DNA from 3 places in the Kitasatospora sp. NPDC001683 genome. Region 2 is predicted to be linked to each of the others. Evidence: riboswitches for the same ligand, from Rfam matches in the RefSeq annotation. Region 2 holds a riboswitch; each other region holds the start of a gene.
The links. A riboswitch is a leader RNA that binds a small molecule or an ion and turns the genes downstream of it on or off. The one in region 2 is predicted to bind S-adenosylmethionine.

Region 1 (5,011 bases), on a different contig from region 2:
CCTGCCGTAAACCGCCGTGTCACCTGCCGCGCACGGAGGGATGCTTGGCCGCATGGCGCTCGTGGCCCCCGACCACACCGACGCGCGGGACGGCCGCCCGGCGGTGCCCGCCCCGGCGGTCACCTACGCCCTGATCGCGCTCAACACCCTGGTCTTCCTGCTCGGCCCGGCCGCCGGCCTCAACCCGCTGTACGGCACCGGCCAGGCCCGGATCTGCGCCGAACAGCGGTACGAGCAGCGCTGGGGCGCCGTGCCCGCCGAGCTGCTGACCGGCCACCCGCTCACCGCCGAGCAGCTGGCCGACGGCCCCGACCCGGTCCCCGGCTGCCCCGCCGCCCCCACCCCGGGCAAGCACCCGGCGGTCTCCGCCCTCACCGGGCTCTTCCTGCACGCCGGCTGGCTGCACCTGCTGGGCAACCTGCTCTTCCTCCACGTCTTCGGCCCCACCGTCGAACGGCGGCTCGGCCGGGCCAGGTACCTCCTCTTCTACCTGGCCGCCGGCAGCCTCGCCTCGTACGGCTTCGCCCTCGCCGAGGCGCACTCCCCCGGCTTCACCCGGGTCCTGATCGGCGCCTCGGGCGCGATCTCCGGCGTGCTCGGCGCCTACCTGCGCTTCCACCCGAAGGCCCGGGTGACCACCCTGGTCCCGCTGCTCCTCTTCCTCCCACTGCGCTTCCCGGCCTGGCTGGTGCTCGGCCTCTGGTTCGCCCTGCAGTGGTGGTCGGTGCACTCGGCCGGGCCCGGGGTGGCCTACCTGGTGCACGTGATCGGCTTCTCGGCCGGCTTCCTGTACGCCTGCACCATGGTCGGGCACCCCCCGAGACGCCCCCGCTGAGGCCCGATACGCTGGCCGCACCCCACGAAGGAGCCCGAGAACGTGATCACCGCCATCGTCCTGATCAAGACCAGTGTCGACCGCATCCCGGAGATCGCCGAGGCCATCGCCGCCATCGAGGGCGTCAGCGAGGTCTACTCGGTGACGGGCGGCTACGACCTGGTCGCGATGGTCCGGGTGCGCCGCCACGACGACCTGGCCGAGGTCATCCCGGGCCGGCTCAACAAGGTCCCGGGCGTGGCCCACACCGAGACCCAGATCGCCTTCCGCACCTACTCCCAGCACGACCTGGAAGCGGCGTTCGCCCTCGGCCTGGACGAGTGACCGTCAGCCGTCACGGCGGCTGTCGGCGACGCAACGGCCGCCCTCGTTGCGGTAGTTCCACGCCGCGCCGTCGGTGACCAGCTCGCGCACGGCGGTCAGGAAGCGCTCGATGTGCTCGTCCGGCGTGCCGGCCCCGAAGCTCACCCGGATCGCGTTCAGGCTGCGCTCCCCCGGCAGCGAGGGCTCGGGCGCCCCGCACACAGAGACTGGACCGGGAGCCACGCCGGACTCCTCACCGAGCAGGGTCCGCACCAGCGGGTGGGCGCAGAACAGCCCGTCGCGCACCCCGATGCCGTACTCGGCGGACAGCGCGGCCGAGAAGTGCGAGCTGTTCCAGTCCCGGACCACGAAGGACAGCACGCCCACCCGGGCGGAGCCCTCGCCGAACAGGTTCAGCACCTTGACCTGCGGAATCTCCGCCAGCCCCGCCGTCAGCCGCTCGACCAGCTGCCGCTCCCGGGCCTCCAACGCGTCGAAGCCGGCCTCGGTCAGCGCCCGGCAGGCCGAGGCGATCGCGTAGGCGCCGATGACGTTCGGCGAGCCAGCCTCGTGCCGGGCCGGACCGGTGTGCCACTGCACCGCCACCGAGCCGTCCAGCTCCCGGGCGACCGTCCGGGTCGCCCCGCCGCCGGCCAGGTACGGCTCGGCCGCGTCCAGCCAGTCCGCCCGCCCGGCGAGCACCCCGGCGCCGAACGGCGCGTACAGCTTGTGACCGGAGAAGGCGATCCAGTCGACGTCCAGCTCGCGCACCGAAACCCGGTGGTGCGGGGCCAGCTGGGCGGCGTCCAGCACCACCCGGGCGCCGTGCCGGTGCGCGCTCGCGGTCAGCTCGGCGACCGGCCACAGCTCGCCGGTCACGTTGGAGGCACCGGTGACGCACAGCAGCTTCGGCCCCTCGGGCGCCCCGGCGAGCGCCGCCTCCAGCGCGGCCACCGCCTCGGCCCGCGAGCGCGGCGCCCGCAGGTAGCTGACCTCCAGCCCGGCGTGCGCCCAGGGCAGCAGCGAGGCGTGGTGCTCGGTCTCGAAGGCGAACACCCGGGTGCCGGCCGGCACGGCGGCGGCCAGCAGGTTGAGCGAGTCGGTGGTGGCGCGGGTGAAGACCACCTGGTCACCCTCGCGCAGGTCGAGGAACTCGGCGACGGTACGGCGGCTCTGCTCGAACAGGTCGGTGGACAGCTGCGACAGGTACCCGGCGCCGCGGTGCACGCTGCCGTAGTACGGGGCGTAGGCGGCGACGTCGTCCCAGACCCGCTGGAGCGCCGGCGCGCTGGCCGCGTAGTCGAGCGCCGCGTAGCCCACCTTCTCACCGCTGGCGAGCGGCACCTGGACGTCGTGGCCGAGGACGGCGAGCGGGGCGAAGACTTCGGTGGAGAGGGACATGAGGATGCACTCCTTCGAGGGGTGAGGGACCCCGGGAGTGCTGGTCGTCCGGCGTCCGCGCTTGTCGCGCGGACGGCCTGCCCGGCGACCCGGTCCTCACCCAGGGCACCCCGCCACGGACGGAGGGTTGCCGGACAGCCAGCTGGGGCTTGGCGCTGTCACTCATGACCTGGCCCAGACTCTAGGTCGGGTACGTCGGAGGGTCAAACGGGCATCCACCATCCGGACAGTGTTCTCGCCCGCTCGCCTCCGGGGCGCTCGAACCCGGCGCCGACGCTCGTCGCTCCGGCGCTCGTACCTCGCTTGTCACTCCTCAACTCTCGGCACCGGCGCGCCCCTTCGGCTCGAGGCGCGCAAAGGGCCCGCACCGACCAATCGCCAGGCGCTCGAACCCGGCGCCGACGCTCGTCGCTCCGGCGCTCGTACCTCGCTTGTCACTCCTCAACTCTCGGCACCGGCGCGCCCCTTCGGCTCGGGGCGCGCAAAGGGCCCGTACCGACCAATCGCCACGGGCCCTCAACTGCCGTCTCAGATCCGGCTGGTGGCCTCCGACCAGCGCCGCAGCAGGTCCTGCGCCGCGCCCGAGTCGATCGCCTCGGCCGCCCGGGCCATGCCCGCCGCGAGCTGCTCCGTCAGCGGCGCGTCGCCGAGGTCCAGCGCGACCAGCGCCGACGCCGTGTTCAGCAGGACGGCGTCCCGCACCGGCCCGCGCTCCCCGGCCAGCAGCCGGCGCGCGACCTCGGCGTTGTACGCGGCGTCGGCCCCGCGCAGCGCCTCGATGCCGACCAGCTCGATGCCGACGTCCCGCGGATCGAAGGTGGTCTCGGTGACCGCCCCGTCGCGCACCACCCACACCCGCGAGGTGGTGGTGATGGTCAGTTCGTCCAGCCCGTCGTCGCCGCGGAACACCAGCGCCGTCGCCCCGCGCCGGGCGAGCACCCCCGCGATCAGTCCGGCGAGCCGGGTGTCGAAGCAGCCGATCGCGTGCGCGGTGACCTTCGCCGGGTTGGTCAGCGGGCCGAGGATGTTGAAGGCGGTCGGCACCCCGAGGTCGCGCCGGGCGGTGGCGGCGTGCCGCATCGAGGGGTGGAACCTCGCCGCGAAGCAGAAGGTGAGTCCGACCTCCTCGGCGACCTCGGCCACCCGCCGGGCCGACAGGTCCAGCGCCACCCCGAGCTTCTCCAGCACGTCCGAGGAGCCGCTGGAGGAGGAGGCGGCCCGGTTGCCGTGCTTGACCACCTTGGCCCCGGCGGCCGCCGCGACGATCGCCGACATGGTGGAGATGTTGACGGTCTTCGCCCGGTCGCCGCCGGTGCCGACGATGTCGACCGCCGGGCCGGGGATGTCCAGCGGCTCGGCGTGCTGGTACATCGCGTCGACCAGACCGGCGATCTCGTCCACCGTCTCGCCCTTGGCCCGCAGCGCCACCATGAACCCGGCCACCTGGACGGGGGACGCCTCGCCGCTCATGATCCGGTCCATCGCCCACGCGGTGGAGGAGCGGTCGAGGTCCTCCCCCTTCAACAGTGCCGCCAGGAGGTCCGGCCAGGTGCGGACCACCTGCGCGGGGTCGGTACCACCGTTCGCAGGGTTCACGTTCACCATGGCTGACTCCAGCTGTTGTCGGTTCCCCCGCTGCGGGGGGACGTCCGTACGGATGGAGCCAGCCTATCGAGCGGCGGGGCGCCCGGGCCCCTGCCTTCTCTAGTACTGAGACGCCCTCGCTCAGCGTGCGACCGGGGCCCGCTTGGCCAGCCGTGCCCGCAGCAGGGTGGCGACCGCCCCGGCCAGCGCCACCGGGTCCACCGGGTGGGAGATCGCGGCATCGGCCCGGCTCCAGGCGGCGAGCCAGGAGTCCTGCGGCCGGCCGATCAGCACCAGCACCGGCGGGCAGCCGTAGATCTCGTCCTTGAGCTGGCGCCCGAGGCCGAGCCCGCCGGCCGGGACCGCCTCGCCGTCCAGCACGCAGAGGTCGATGCCGCCCTTCTCCAGCGCCTTGATCACCGCGGGGGTGGTCGCGCACTCGAGGTAGGACAGCTCCGGAAGATCCTCGGCAGGCCGACGGCCGAGTGCCGTCAGCACCTGCTCGCGGGTGTTGCGGTCGTCGCTGTAGACGAGGACGGTGAGCGACTCGTCGGTCGTGTACGCCATGGACCCTGCTCCCTCAAGTGTGATCCGGACCACGTTCACCTGATCCGGATGCTACTCCCGTTTCCCCCGTCGCCGGTCCCCCTCGCGCACGTTCCTCCTCAAGCCGCCGCGCCCGCGGCTCACCCACCCGGAGGACGCCCCGTCACCCGGACCCTCCCGGTCCACCCGTACGGCCGATGCGGCGTCCTCTCCCCTACAACCCGAGCCGCCCCGTCCGTGCGGCGACGCGCCGGGCAAGGGGGTAGCACCCCGCCCGAGGAACCGTCAGAAAAGGGACACGCCGCTGCTCAGCCCCCGTGCGGACACCCCGTCGCCCGCCAA
Region 2 (5,011 bases):
GGAACACCGGAAGGCTTCCGTGAGCGGGCGATTACGTCGACCGCCGCTGAATGTATCCGGATCGACGCCCTCTGCAACAGGGCCAATCGCCGGGAATTCCTCGCCCCCGCCAAGAGACAAGACCGAGCAAAACGGAAGGAAGTCGGCATTCCACGCCGGACATAGCGGACGAATTACCCAAATGCCCGCAGGAATTCTGACATCGGCCTGACATGTTTCACGGCCCGGTCCCCGGGCCCGTCCCAGCCTCCGGACGACCTCCGGCGAAGCACCCCGCGGGCCGGAAGGGAAGCCCTTTTCCCAGCAGAGCCACACTCTACTCCGACTTGACCCGGAAATATTCCCGCCGAAAATGCAGGCGGCCGCCCGCACCTACGGAGAGTGGAATTCCGTAGGTGCGGGCGGCCGGGAAGCCGTTCGAAGCGGGTCAGGAGGGCCGGGAGCGGCCGGAACGGCTCAGCAGCCGCCGGCCACCGCCGGAATGATCGAGACGCTGGCGCCGTCCTTGATCGCGGTACCCAGGCCTTCGGCGAACCGCACGTCGTCGTCGTTCACGTACACGTTCACGAAGCGGCGCAGCTTGCCCGTGTCGTCCAGGATGCGGGCGGAGATGCCCGCGTGGTTCTCCTCCAGGTCGGCGATGACCTCGGCCAGGGTGGAGCCCTCGGCGGTCACCTCGGCGGCGCCGCCGGTGTAGGTGCGCAGGATGGTGGGGATGCGGACGTTGGCGCTCATGGCTCTCCTAGCGGGGGGGTGGGGGTGGTTCAGGCGGACGCGAGGCCGGCGGCGCGGAAGGAGTCCAGCGTCGGGCTGATGACGGCGGTCATCCCGGCCCCGGAGACGGCGTCCAGCGTCTTCAGGCCGTCGCCGGTGTTGATCGCGACGGTCTCCTTGGCCGGGTCCAGCTGACCGGTCTCGACCAGCTTCTTCAGCACGCCGACCGTCACCCCGCCCGCGGTCTCGGCGAAGACGCCCTCGGTCCGGGCCAGCAGCCGGATCGCCGCCACGACCTCCGCGTCCGTGACGTCCTCGACCGCGCCGCCCGTCCGACGGGCGATGTCCAGCACGTACGGGCCGTCCGCCGGGTTGCCGATCGCCAGCGACTTGGCGATGGTGTCCGGCTTCACCGGCTTGATCACGTCGCGGCCGGCCTTGAACGCCGCCGACACCGGCGAGCAGCCCGCCGCCTGGGCCCCGAAGATCCGGTACGGCCGGTCCTCCACCAGACCCAGCTTGATCAGCTCCTGCAGCCCCTTGTCGATCTTCGTCAGCTGCGAGCCCGAGGCGATCGGGATGACGATCTGCTCCGGCAGCCGCCAGCCCAGCTGCTCGCAGATCTCGTACGCCAGCGTCTTGGAGCCCTCGCCGTAGTACGGCCGCAGGTTGACGTTGACGAAACCCCAGCCCTCGCCGGCCGGGTCCCCGATCAGCTCCGAGCAGAAGCGGTTCACGTCGTCGTAGTTGCCCTCGATGCCCACCAGCTCGCCGCCGTACACCCCGGCCATCACGACCTTGCCCTGCTCCAGGTCGTGCGGGATGAACACGCAGGAGCGGAACCCGGCCCGGGCCGCCGCCGCGCCCACCGCACCGGCCAGGTTGCCGGTCGAGGAGCAGGACAGCGTGGTGTAGCCGAACGCCCGGGCGGCCTCGATCGCGCAGGCCACCACCCGGTCCTTGAACGAGTGCGTCGGGTTGCCGGAGTCGTCCTTCACGTGCAGCTGCGCGGTGAACCCGAGCTCCCGCCCCAGGTTGTCCGCCTTCACCAGCGGGGTCCAGCCGGGGTTCAGATTGGGCTTGGAAGCCACGTCGGCCGGCACCGGCAGCAGCGGCGCGTAGCGCCAGATCGACGCGGGACCGGACTCGATCCGCTTGCGCAGCTCCTCGGCGCGCTCGCTGCCGAACTCGTAGGCGATCTCCAGCGGCCCGAAGCACTCCAGGCAGGCGAAGTTCGGGCCGAGCGGGAAGCGGGTGCCGCACTCCCGACAGGACAGCGCGGCGGCGGGGCCGAGGTCGACGGGTGGGAGTCCCCCCGGCCGAAGGCTGGGGGAGGGTGCGACGGTGTCGATAGCCATGATGGCGGAGGCCTCTCTCCTCATCTTCCCCGTGGCGCGGTCGCGCCACGGGCCGGAATTGGCACCTGTCCCGCCGGGGCCTGTCGACGACAGCCGAGCGAGAAGGTTGCCGGGACGTCAACGGGCCGTTCCCTCAGTCCCTCTGGATGAGCATGTGAAGTTATGGTTCAGCGGCGACCCCGGCGTGCAAAGGTCCGACCGCTGTACGAAGACTGTATCCGAAGGCGTCCAACCCGAAAGGGACCGTCCGCCAAGCGAGATGGCCCGTTCCACCTATCCCGCCGAGGAGAGTCACCGTGCCCGCCGAACCGACCCCCGCACTCCTCCCGCAGGCGGCGTCCTGGCTCCGCCGCCGCTCGTGGAGCGCGGCCGACCGGCCGGTGCACACCCTGCTGGAGGCCAAGCAGCGCACCGGCCGCACCGTCACCGTCGTCCTCCCCGCCCTCGACGAGGAGGCCACCGTCGGCGACATCGTCCGGACCATCCGCCGCGAGCTGGTCGAGCGGATCCCCCTCGTCGACGAACTCGTCGTGGTCGACTCCGGCTCCACCGACGCCACCGCCGCGGTCGCCGCCGAGGCGGGCGCCCGGGTGGAGCACCGCGACGCGATACTCCCCCGGCTGCCCGCCGTCCCCGGCAAGGGCGAGGTGCTCTGGCGCTCGCTGCTGGTCACCCACGGCGACATCGTCTGCTTCGTGGACGCCGACCTGCGCGAGTTCGACCCGGCCTTCGTCTCCGGCATCGTCGGCCCGCTGCTGACCGACGAGAACCTCCAGCTGGTCAAGGCCATGTACGACCGCCCCCTGGAGACCGAGAGCGGCGCGATCGTCCCGGCGGGCGGCGGCCGGGTCACCGAACTCGTCGCCCGCCCCCTGCTCAACCTCCACTGGCCCGAACTCGCCGGTTTCGTCCAGCCCCTCGGCGGCGAGTACGCGGCCCGCCGCTCACTGCTCGAACGGCTGCCCTTCCCCACCGGCTACGGCGTCGAACTCGGCCTGCTGGTCGACGCGTTGGAACTGGCCGGGCTGGACGCCCTGGCCCAGGTCGACGTCGGCGTCCGGCACCACCGCCACCAGGACGGCCAGGCCCTCGGCCGGATGGCCGCCACCATCTACCGCACCGCCCTCGAACGCCTCGACCGCACCCACCGCCTCAAGGCCTCCGCCGACCTGGTCCACCCCCACCTCACCCAGTTCACCCGCGACCCGGAGACCCGCGCCTTCACCGCCCACACCCACCCCGTGACGGCCCTGGAGCGCCCCCCGATGCACACCGTGCCCGAGTACGCCGCCCGACATTGAAACGTTTGCCACGCCGACCCCCCGGCAACGTACCAACCATGGGCGATCTCACGACCGAACGTTCGAGTGTGACCGGCACCGCCCCCGTCCTGGTGGCCTCCAACCGGGGACCGGTGTCGTTCAGCACCTCCGACGACGGCACGCTGACCCTGCGCCGCGGCGGCGGAGGCCTGGTCTCCGGCCTCTCCGCGATCGACGACCCCCACGCCGTCTGGGTCTGCGCCGCCCTCGGCGACGCCGACCGCCGGGCCGCGAGAGAAGCCCCCGACGGCCGCCTCGACCTGGCCGGCCACGAGGTCGGCAGCCAGGCCGTCCGGATGCTGGACATCGACCCGCAGACCTTCGCCCGCGCCTACAACGGCGTCGCCAACTCCACCCTGTGGTTCGTCCACCACCTGCTCTACGCGACCCCCACCGCGCCCTCCTTCGACGCCGGCTTCCGCACCGAGTGGGCCGCCTACCAGGCGTACAACACCGCCTTCGCCGAGGCCCTGGCCGCCGAAGCCGCCCCGAACGCCGCGGTCCTGGTCCAGGACTACCACCTCTCCCTCGTCCCGGCCCTGCTCCGCGAGACCCGGCCCGACCTGCGGATCGGCCACTTCTCCCACACCCCCTGGGCCCCGCCCGAGTACTACCGGCTGCTGCCCGACGACGTCGCCCGCGCCGTGCTCACCGGCATCCTCGGCGCCGACCGGGCCGGCTTCCTCACCGAACGCTGGGCCCGCGCCTTCGCCGCCTGCTGCGAGGACCTCCTCGGGGCGACCGTCGACCACAAGGAGCTCACCGTCACCCTCCCCCAGCCTTCGGCCGGGGGGACCCCCATCGGCCGCACCACCCGGCTCGGCGTCCACGCCCTCGGCGCCGACGCCGACTTCCTCCGCGAGCGCGCCCACCGCCCCGACGTCGACGAACGCCTCGCCGCCCTCCGTACGGCCGTCGGCGACCGCCGCACCATCGTCCGGGTCGACCGCACCGAGCTGAGCAAGAACATCGTCCGCGGCCTCCAGGCCTACCGGCACCTGCTCCGCACCCGCCCCGAGTGGCACGACCGGGTGGTCCACATCGCCTTCGCCTACCCGTCCCGCACCGACCTCGCCGAGTACCGCGACTACACCGCCGCCGTCCGGCGCCTCGCCGACGAGATCGACGAGGAATTCGCCACCCCCACCTGGCAACCGCTGATCCTGCACGTCAACGACGACTTCCCGCGCTCCCTGGCCGCCTACCGCCTGGCCGACGTCGCCCTGGTCAACCCGATCCGGGACGGCATGAACCTGGTCGCCAAGGAGGTCCCGGTGGTCTCCGACCGCGGCTGCGCCCTCGTCCTCTCCCGCGAGGCCGGCGCCCACTCCGAGCTGGGCGACGACGCCCTCACCGTCAACCCCTACGACGTCATCGCCACCGCCGAGGCGCTGCACACCGGTCTCAGCATGAGCCCGGAGGAACGCGCCGAGCGCACCAAGCGCCTCGCCGCCGCGGCCACCGCGCTCCCCCCGCAACAGTGGTTCCTCGACCAGCTCAACGAGCTCTGACCGCCTCCCCCAAGGCGGCCAACAGCTCCACCACGCCCTCGGGCCCGTCGACCACCAGATCCGCCCGGTCGGCGAGCTCGCGCACCGGCGCGTCCCCCACCGTCCC
Region 3 (5,011 bases), on a different contig from region 2:
TCCGCGGGAAGCCGCCCTCGACGGCTTCGCCGACTTCCGCATCCCGACCGGCTACTACTGGCGGGAGGCGTGTCTGGATAGACTCGCGCGGCCGACCGAACATCAACTCCAGTTCGGTACCGGAACAGCACAGCACCACCCAGGACACCAGGCACTCCGCCGCCGACGACCATGGGGGTATCCATGCAGTTCCGCACCAGAGCATCTCTCGCCACCGCGACCGCAGCGCTCGTCCTCGCCTCCGTCGCGGGCAGCACCGCGGCCGGTGCGAGTACGGGCAGCACGAGTAGCGCGAGTACGGGTAGTACCAGCACGGCCCGCCCGCCGCTCGCCCTGATCTCGCCCGGCGATCCGTACGCCGCCTGCAACCTCGCCGCGGACGGCCCCGGCACCAACCACCCGTCCGCGGAGGACGAACCGTTCGCCGCCGCCAATCCGCTCGACCCGGCCAACACGATCACCATCTACCAGCAGGATCGCTGGTCCAACGGCGGCGCCCGGGGCCTGAGTTCGAGCTACACCACGGACGGCTCGCACTTCACCCAGACGGCCCTGCCGTTCACCCACTGCGCACCCGGCGGGCTGGCCTACCAGCGGGCCTCCGACGGCTGGGTGAGCTTCGGTCCGGACGGCGCCGCCTACGCCAGCGCCCTGGTCTTCGACGCCACCACGGCGCGCAGCGCGGTGGCCGCCGCCACCTCGACCGACGGCGGCCGCAGCTGGCAGCACGTCACCGAGCTGATCAGCGACAACGACCCGGCGATCACCGACGACAAGAACGCCGTCACCGCCGACCCGGTGCACCCGGGCGTCGCCTACCAGGTCTGGGACCGGGTGGACCAAGTCACCGGCCCGACCCCCTACTTCGACGGACCGGGCTACATCTCCATCACCCGTGACCACGGCCGCACTTGGACCCCGGCGAAGCCCTTCGTCATCACGAGCACGACTGCGAACACCCAGACCATCGGCAACCAGATCGTGGTCGACCCGCGGACCGACACGCTGTACGACTTCTTCGACTGGATCACCTTCACCGACGGCACCGCCACCACGGTCAGCGACGTGCACTTCGGCATGGTCAGCTCCACCGACCAGGGCGAGACCTGGAGCCAACCGGTCCGGGTCGCCACCGACACCTCCGTCCCCGAGGTCGACCCGAACGCGCCCGCCGACGCCACCAAGTCCCTCCGGGCCGGCGGCGGTCTGCCGAGCGTGGCCGTCGACCCGCAGACCGGCGAGCTCTACCTCGCCTACGAGGGTTCGGAGTTCACCGGCGGCCAGTACGACGCGATCCAGCTGGTGCACTCCACGGACGGCGGCCAGACCTGGAGCGGTCCGACCCGGATCAGCCAGGCCCCGGGCGCCCCGGCGTTCACCCCGTCCATCATCGTGACCGCCAACGGCACCGTCGCCGTCAGCTACTACGACCTGCGCTACCTCACCCCCGGCAACACCACCACGCTACCCACCGCCGCCTGGCTGCTCAGCTTCCCGCGCGGCGGCGAGGACAGCCCGATCGAACGGCAGGTCTCGCCGGTCTTCGACTGGCTGCAGGCGCCCTTCGCCGGCGGCCACTTCCTCGGCGACTACCAGGCGCTGATCAACGACGGCCACCAGATCCGCCCGGTCATGGTGACCGCCAACAGCGCCGACCCGCTGAACTCCACCGACGTGTACAGCGGCCGCTTCCAGCCCGGCACCCTGCGCAGCCCCGCCGCCGGCGCGCCCGGCGCACAGGCCGCGCACGCCGCAGCGCCCGTCACCGGCCCGCGCGCCGTCCAGCACCTGCGGCGCTGACACCCTCCGAATGGACGGACGGCGTCCTGCGGCTCTCGAAGGCGAGCCGCGGGACACCGTTCGGGTTCCGGAGGCTCAGGCCCGCACCGTCCCGTCCACCGCCGCCGCCGTCGCCGAGGCGGCGACCTGTGCGGTAGCGGGCTTGACGCGCTTCGCGCGCCTGACGACTGCCCTTCCGGCAGCCGGGATGAGCGCGAGGCCCATCCGGTACAGGTGCAAGACGTTCCGGGCCGCGTTGTGGTCGGCGTCGCCCGACCAGCCGCAGTCCGGGTTCTTGCACACGAACACGGCCTGGGACTTCCTGCTGCCGGGCGTGGTGAAGCCGCACGCGGAGCAGCGCCGGGAGGCGCCGGGGGCGGGGACCTTGACCAGGGTGCCGCCGTGCCGGGCGACGGCACCACCCGCTTCGCCTTCCTCGGCGGCCTGCGGTTCCGCAGCCCGCGCTTCCTCGCCCCCGCGCTGCGCCCGTTCACCGGGGACCCGCTGGCGCGGTTCGCCGCCCTCGTCGACAAGGCCGCGCAGTAGGCGGCACCGCGGCCGGGTCAGGGGCGGTGCAGGGCCTCGGTGAGGCGGGCGGCCGCCTCGATGACGGCCTTGGAGAGGTGGGTGCCGGGGTGGCGGGTGAGCCGTTCGATCGGGCCGGAGACGGACACGGCCGCCACCACCCGGTTGGACGGCCCGCGGACGGGTGCCGAGACGGAGGCCACCCCCGGCTCGCGTTCGCCGATCGACTGGGCCCAGCCGCGGCGCCGTACCCCGCTGAGCGCGGTGGCGGTGAAGCGGGCGCCCTGCAGACCGCGGTGGAGGCGCTCCGGCTCCTCCCAGGCGAGCAGGACCTGGGCCGCGGATCCGACCTTCATCGGAAGGGCGAGGCCGACCGGAACGGTGTCGCGCAGGCCGAAGAGGCGCTCGACCGCCGCCACGCAGATCCGCACCTCGCCCTGCCGGCGGTAGAGCTGGGCGGTCTCGCCGGTGACGTCGCGCAGGTGGGTGAGGACCGAGCCGGCCGCGGTCAGCAGGCGGTCCTCACCGGCGGCGGCCGAGAGCTCGGCGAGTCGCGGGCCGAGGACGAACCGGCCCTGCAGGTCCCGGCCGAGCAAGCGGTGGTGCTCCAGCGCGACGGCGATCCGGTGGGCGGTCGGCCGCGCCAGGCCGGTGGCGTCCACGAGTCCGGCCAGGGTGGCCGGACCGGCCTCCAGGGTGCCGAGGATCGAGGTGATCTTGTCGAGCACGCCGACGCCGCTCGTGTTCTCCAGGTTCTCCATGGACGGGTACTCCAGTCTCGAATCCCGTGTGCCGTGGGTGGGTTCGGCTCACGGACGCTCCGGTGGGGTGGGGAGCGGGGTGGTCAGCGAGGACAGGCCTGCGAATGCAGCCGGTTGCCTGCGCCGGACACGAGACGGGTACGCGAAAGGGCCGGGGCGGGAAGCGCCCGGGCGAAGGACAGCACAGAGAGCACCGTGTCTCCTCATCTTTCCCGCGCCACGTTGGCGACAGGCCGGAGTTGGCACTGATCCCGGGCGGCACGGCGCGTACTTCGGACGCCGGTTCGACCGGGGAGTTGCCGGGGCTTCGTAGGGCCGGTCCCTCCACCCCTCTGGATGATTCGCGACGAACCATACAAGATTCCCCGGGCGCCCCGCCAAAACTTTCCCCACCCGCACAACCGGCGGCGATCAGCGCCGTCGCGGGCGGCCCGTCGGTTTCAGCGAGGCCGCCGTTGCACGACGTCGGCGAGCACCGTGGTCACCAGCTTGTTGACGGTCGCCTTCGTCGGCGGGTCCGGATCGCGGTCCGCGAACAGCAGGTGCCCGCCTCCGACCAGGGAGAGGGTGAGCGAGTCGATGTCGGCATCGGCTGCGATGCGGCCCAGGGCCCGTTCGTCCGTCAGGTAGGCGGAGACCGCCGTCGCGACCTGGGCGAGGACCGCGATGCCGCCACCGGGGGTGGCCTGCCGCAGCCGGGCGCGCAGCTCGTCCCGGAAGGTGATGAGCGGGATGATCGCCACCGGGACCGGTCCGAACAGGGTGATCAGCGCGCCGGTGAGGTTGTCGGCCACGGTGCCGGCGCCGACGGTCTCGCGCAGCGCCCGCGCCTGCGCCTCGAGCCGTGCGGCCCGGTCGAGCACGAGCTCGGTGAGGAAGGCGTCGAAATCGGTGAAGTGCCGGTGCAGCACGCCTTTGGCGCAGCCTGCCTCGTCGGTGACGGCCCGGCTGGTCAGCCCGTTCGGGCCGTCCCGCAGCAGCACGCGTTCGGCTGCGTCGAACAGTTGCTGGCGCGCGTCGCGAAGATGCACCCCGGTCGGCAACTCGCAGATCCTCTCGTGTACACGGACTCCGGTGCGCCCATTGGCAGGTGGGCGCTTGCCCACTAAAGTGAACGCATGCCCACTTTACCGCGGGAGCACCCCGACCCGGCGCGGCCGCACCAGGCCCGGCAGACCGCCGAATCGTTCGGCACGGACGCGCAACGCTACGACCAGGCCCGCCCCCGCTACCCCGATGACCTGGTGTCACGCATCGTCGCCGGAAGCCCGGGGCCCCACGTACTCGACGTCGGCTGCGGCACCGGCATCGCATCCCGCCAGTTCCAGGCCGCCGGCTGCACCGTGCTCGGCATCGACCCGGACGCCCGGATGGCCGACGCCGCGCGAGCCCACGGCCTGCGGGTCGAGGTGGCGACCTTCGAAGCCTGGGAGCCGGCCGGCCGAAGGTTCGACACGGTGATCGCCGCCCAGTCGTGGCACTGGGTGGACCCGGCCGTCGGCGCCCCGAAGGCGGCCAGGGTGCTGCGCCCCGGCGGGCGCCTGGCGATCTTCGGGCACGTCTTCGAACCGCCCGCCGAGGTGGCCGAGGCGTTCGCCGCGGCCTACCGGCGGGTCGCGCCCGACTCCCCGTTCAGCAGCCAGCCGGCCCGGCGTCCGCTGGAGACGTACCTGGCCGGTTACGCGAAGATCGCCGACGCGATCCGCGAGACCGGGCGGTTCGACGATCCGGAACAGTGGCGATTCGACTGGCAGCGGCCCTACACCCGCGAGCAGTGGCTGGACCTGCTCCCCACCACCGGCGCCCTCACCCGGCTCCGCCCCGATCAACTGGCCGAGACACTGGGCGCGGTCGGCCGAGCCATCGGCGCCCTGGGCGGCCGCTTCACCATGAACTACACCACCCTGGCGACCACCGCCGTACGCGCCGGCACTCCTTGAGGCGTC

Region 1: it holds a riboswitch for S-adenosylmethionine, as region 2 does, so the genes downstream of both, ACWCYO_RS19035 (aminotransferase class V-fold PLP-dependent enzyme) here and thrC (threonine synthase) in region 2, are expected to answer to the same signal.
Region 3: it holds a riboswitch for S-adenosylmethionine, as region 2 does, so the genes downstream of both, ACWCYO_RS19570 (IclR family transcriptional regulator) here and thrC (threonine synthase) in region 2, are expected to answer to the same signal.

What each region holds. Positions count from the first base shown of each region.
Region 1 is NZ_JBSFGK010000032.1:13,872-18,882, reverse strand. Features, by position in the region: gene ACWCYO_RS19045 (rhomboid family intramembrane serine protease) at 53-835, shown strand; gene ACWCYO_RS19040 (Lrp/AsnC ligand binding domain-containing protein) at 878-1,159, shown strand; gene ACWCYO_RS19035 (aminotransferase class V-fold PLP-dependent enzyme) at 1,163-2,539, opposite strand; SAM riboswitch class IV at 2,592-2,709, opposite strand; gene trpD (anthranilate phosphoribosyltransferase) at 3,068-4,144, opposite strand; gene ACWCYO_RS19025 (DNA-binding transcriptional response regulator) at 4,265-4,690, opposite strand.
Region 2 is NZ_JBSFGK010000100.1:20,814-25,824, forward strand. Features, by position in the region: gene ACWCYO_RS34240 (MoaD/ThiS family protein) at 457-735, opposite strand; gene thrC (threonine synthase) at 765-2,072, opposite strand; SAM riboswitch class I at 2,090-2,225, opposite strand; gene ACWCYO_RS34250 (glucosyl-3-phosphoglycerate synthase) at 2,369-3,373, shown strand; gene ACWCYO_RS34255 (alpha,alpha-trehalose-phosphate synthase (UDP-forming)) at 3,412-4,905, shown strand; gene otsB (trehalose-phosphatase) at 4,892-5,011, opposite strand, start outside.
Region 3 is NZ_JBSFGK010000033.1:47,760-52,770, reverse strand. Features, by position in the region: gene ACWCYO_RS19585 (sialidase family protein) at 184-1,800, shown strand; partial or broken gene ACWCYO_RS19580 (zinc ribbon domain-containing protein) at 1,876-2,190, opposite strand; gene ACWCYO_RS19575 (hypothetical protein) at 2,182-2,325, shown strand; gene ACWCYO_RS19570 (IclR family transcriptional regulator) at 2,343-3,056, opposite strand; SAM riboswitch class I at 3,266-3,408, opposite strand; gene ACWCYO_RS19565 (TetR/AcrR family transcriptional regulator) at 3,506-4,108, opposite strand; gene ACWCYO_RS19560 (class I SAM-dependent methyltransferase) at 4,184-5,005, shown strand.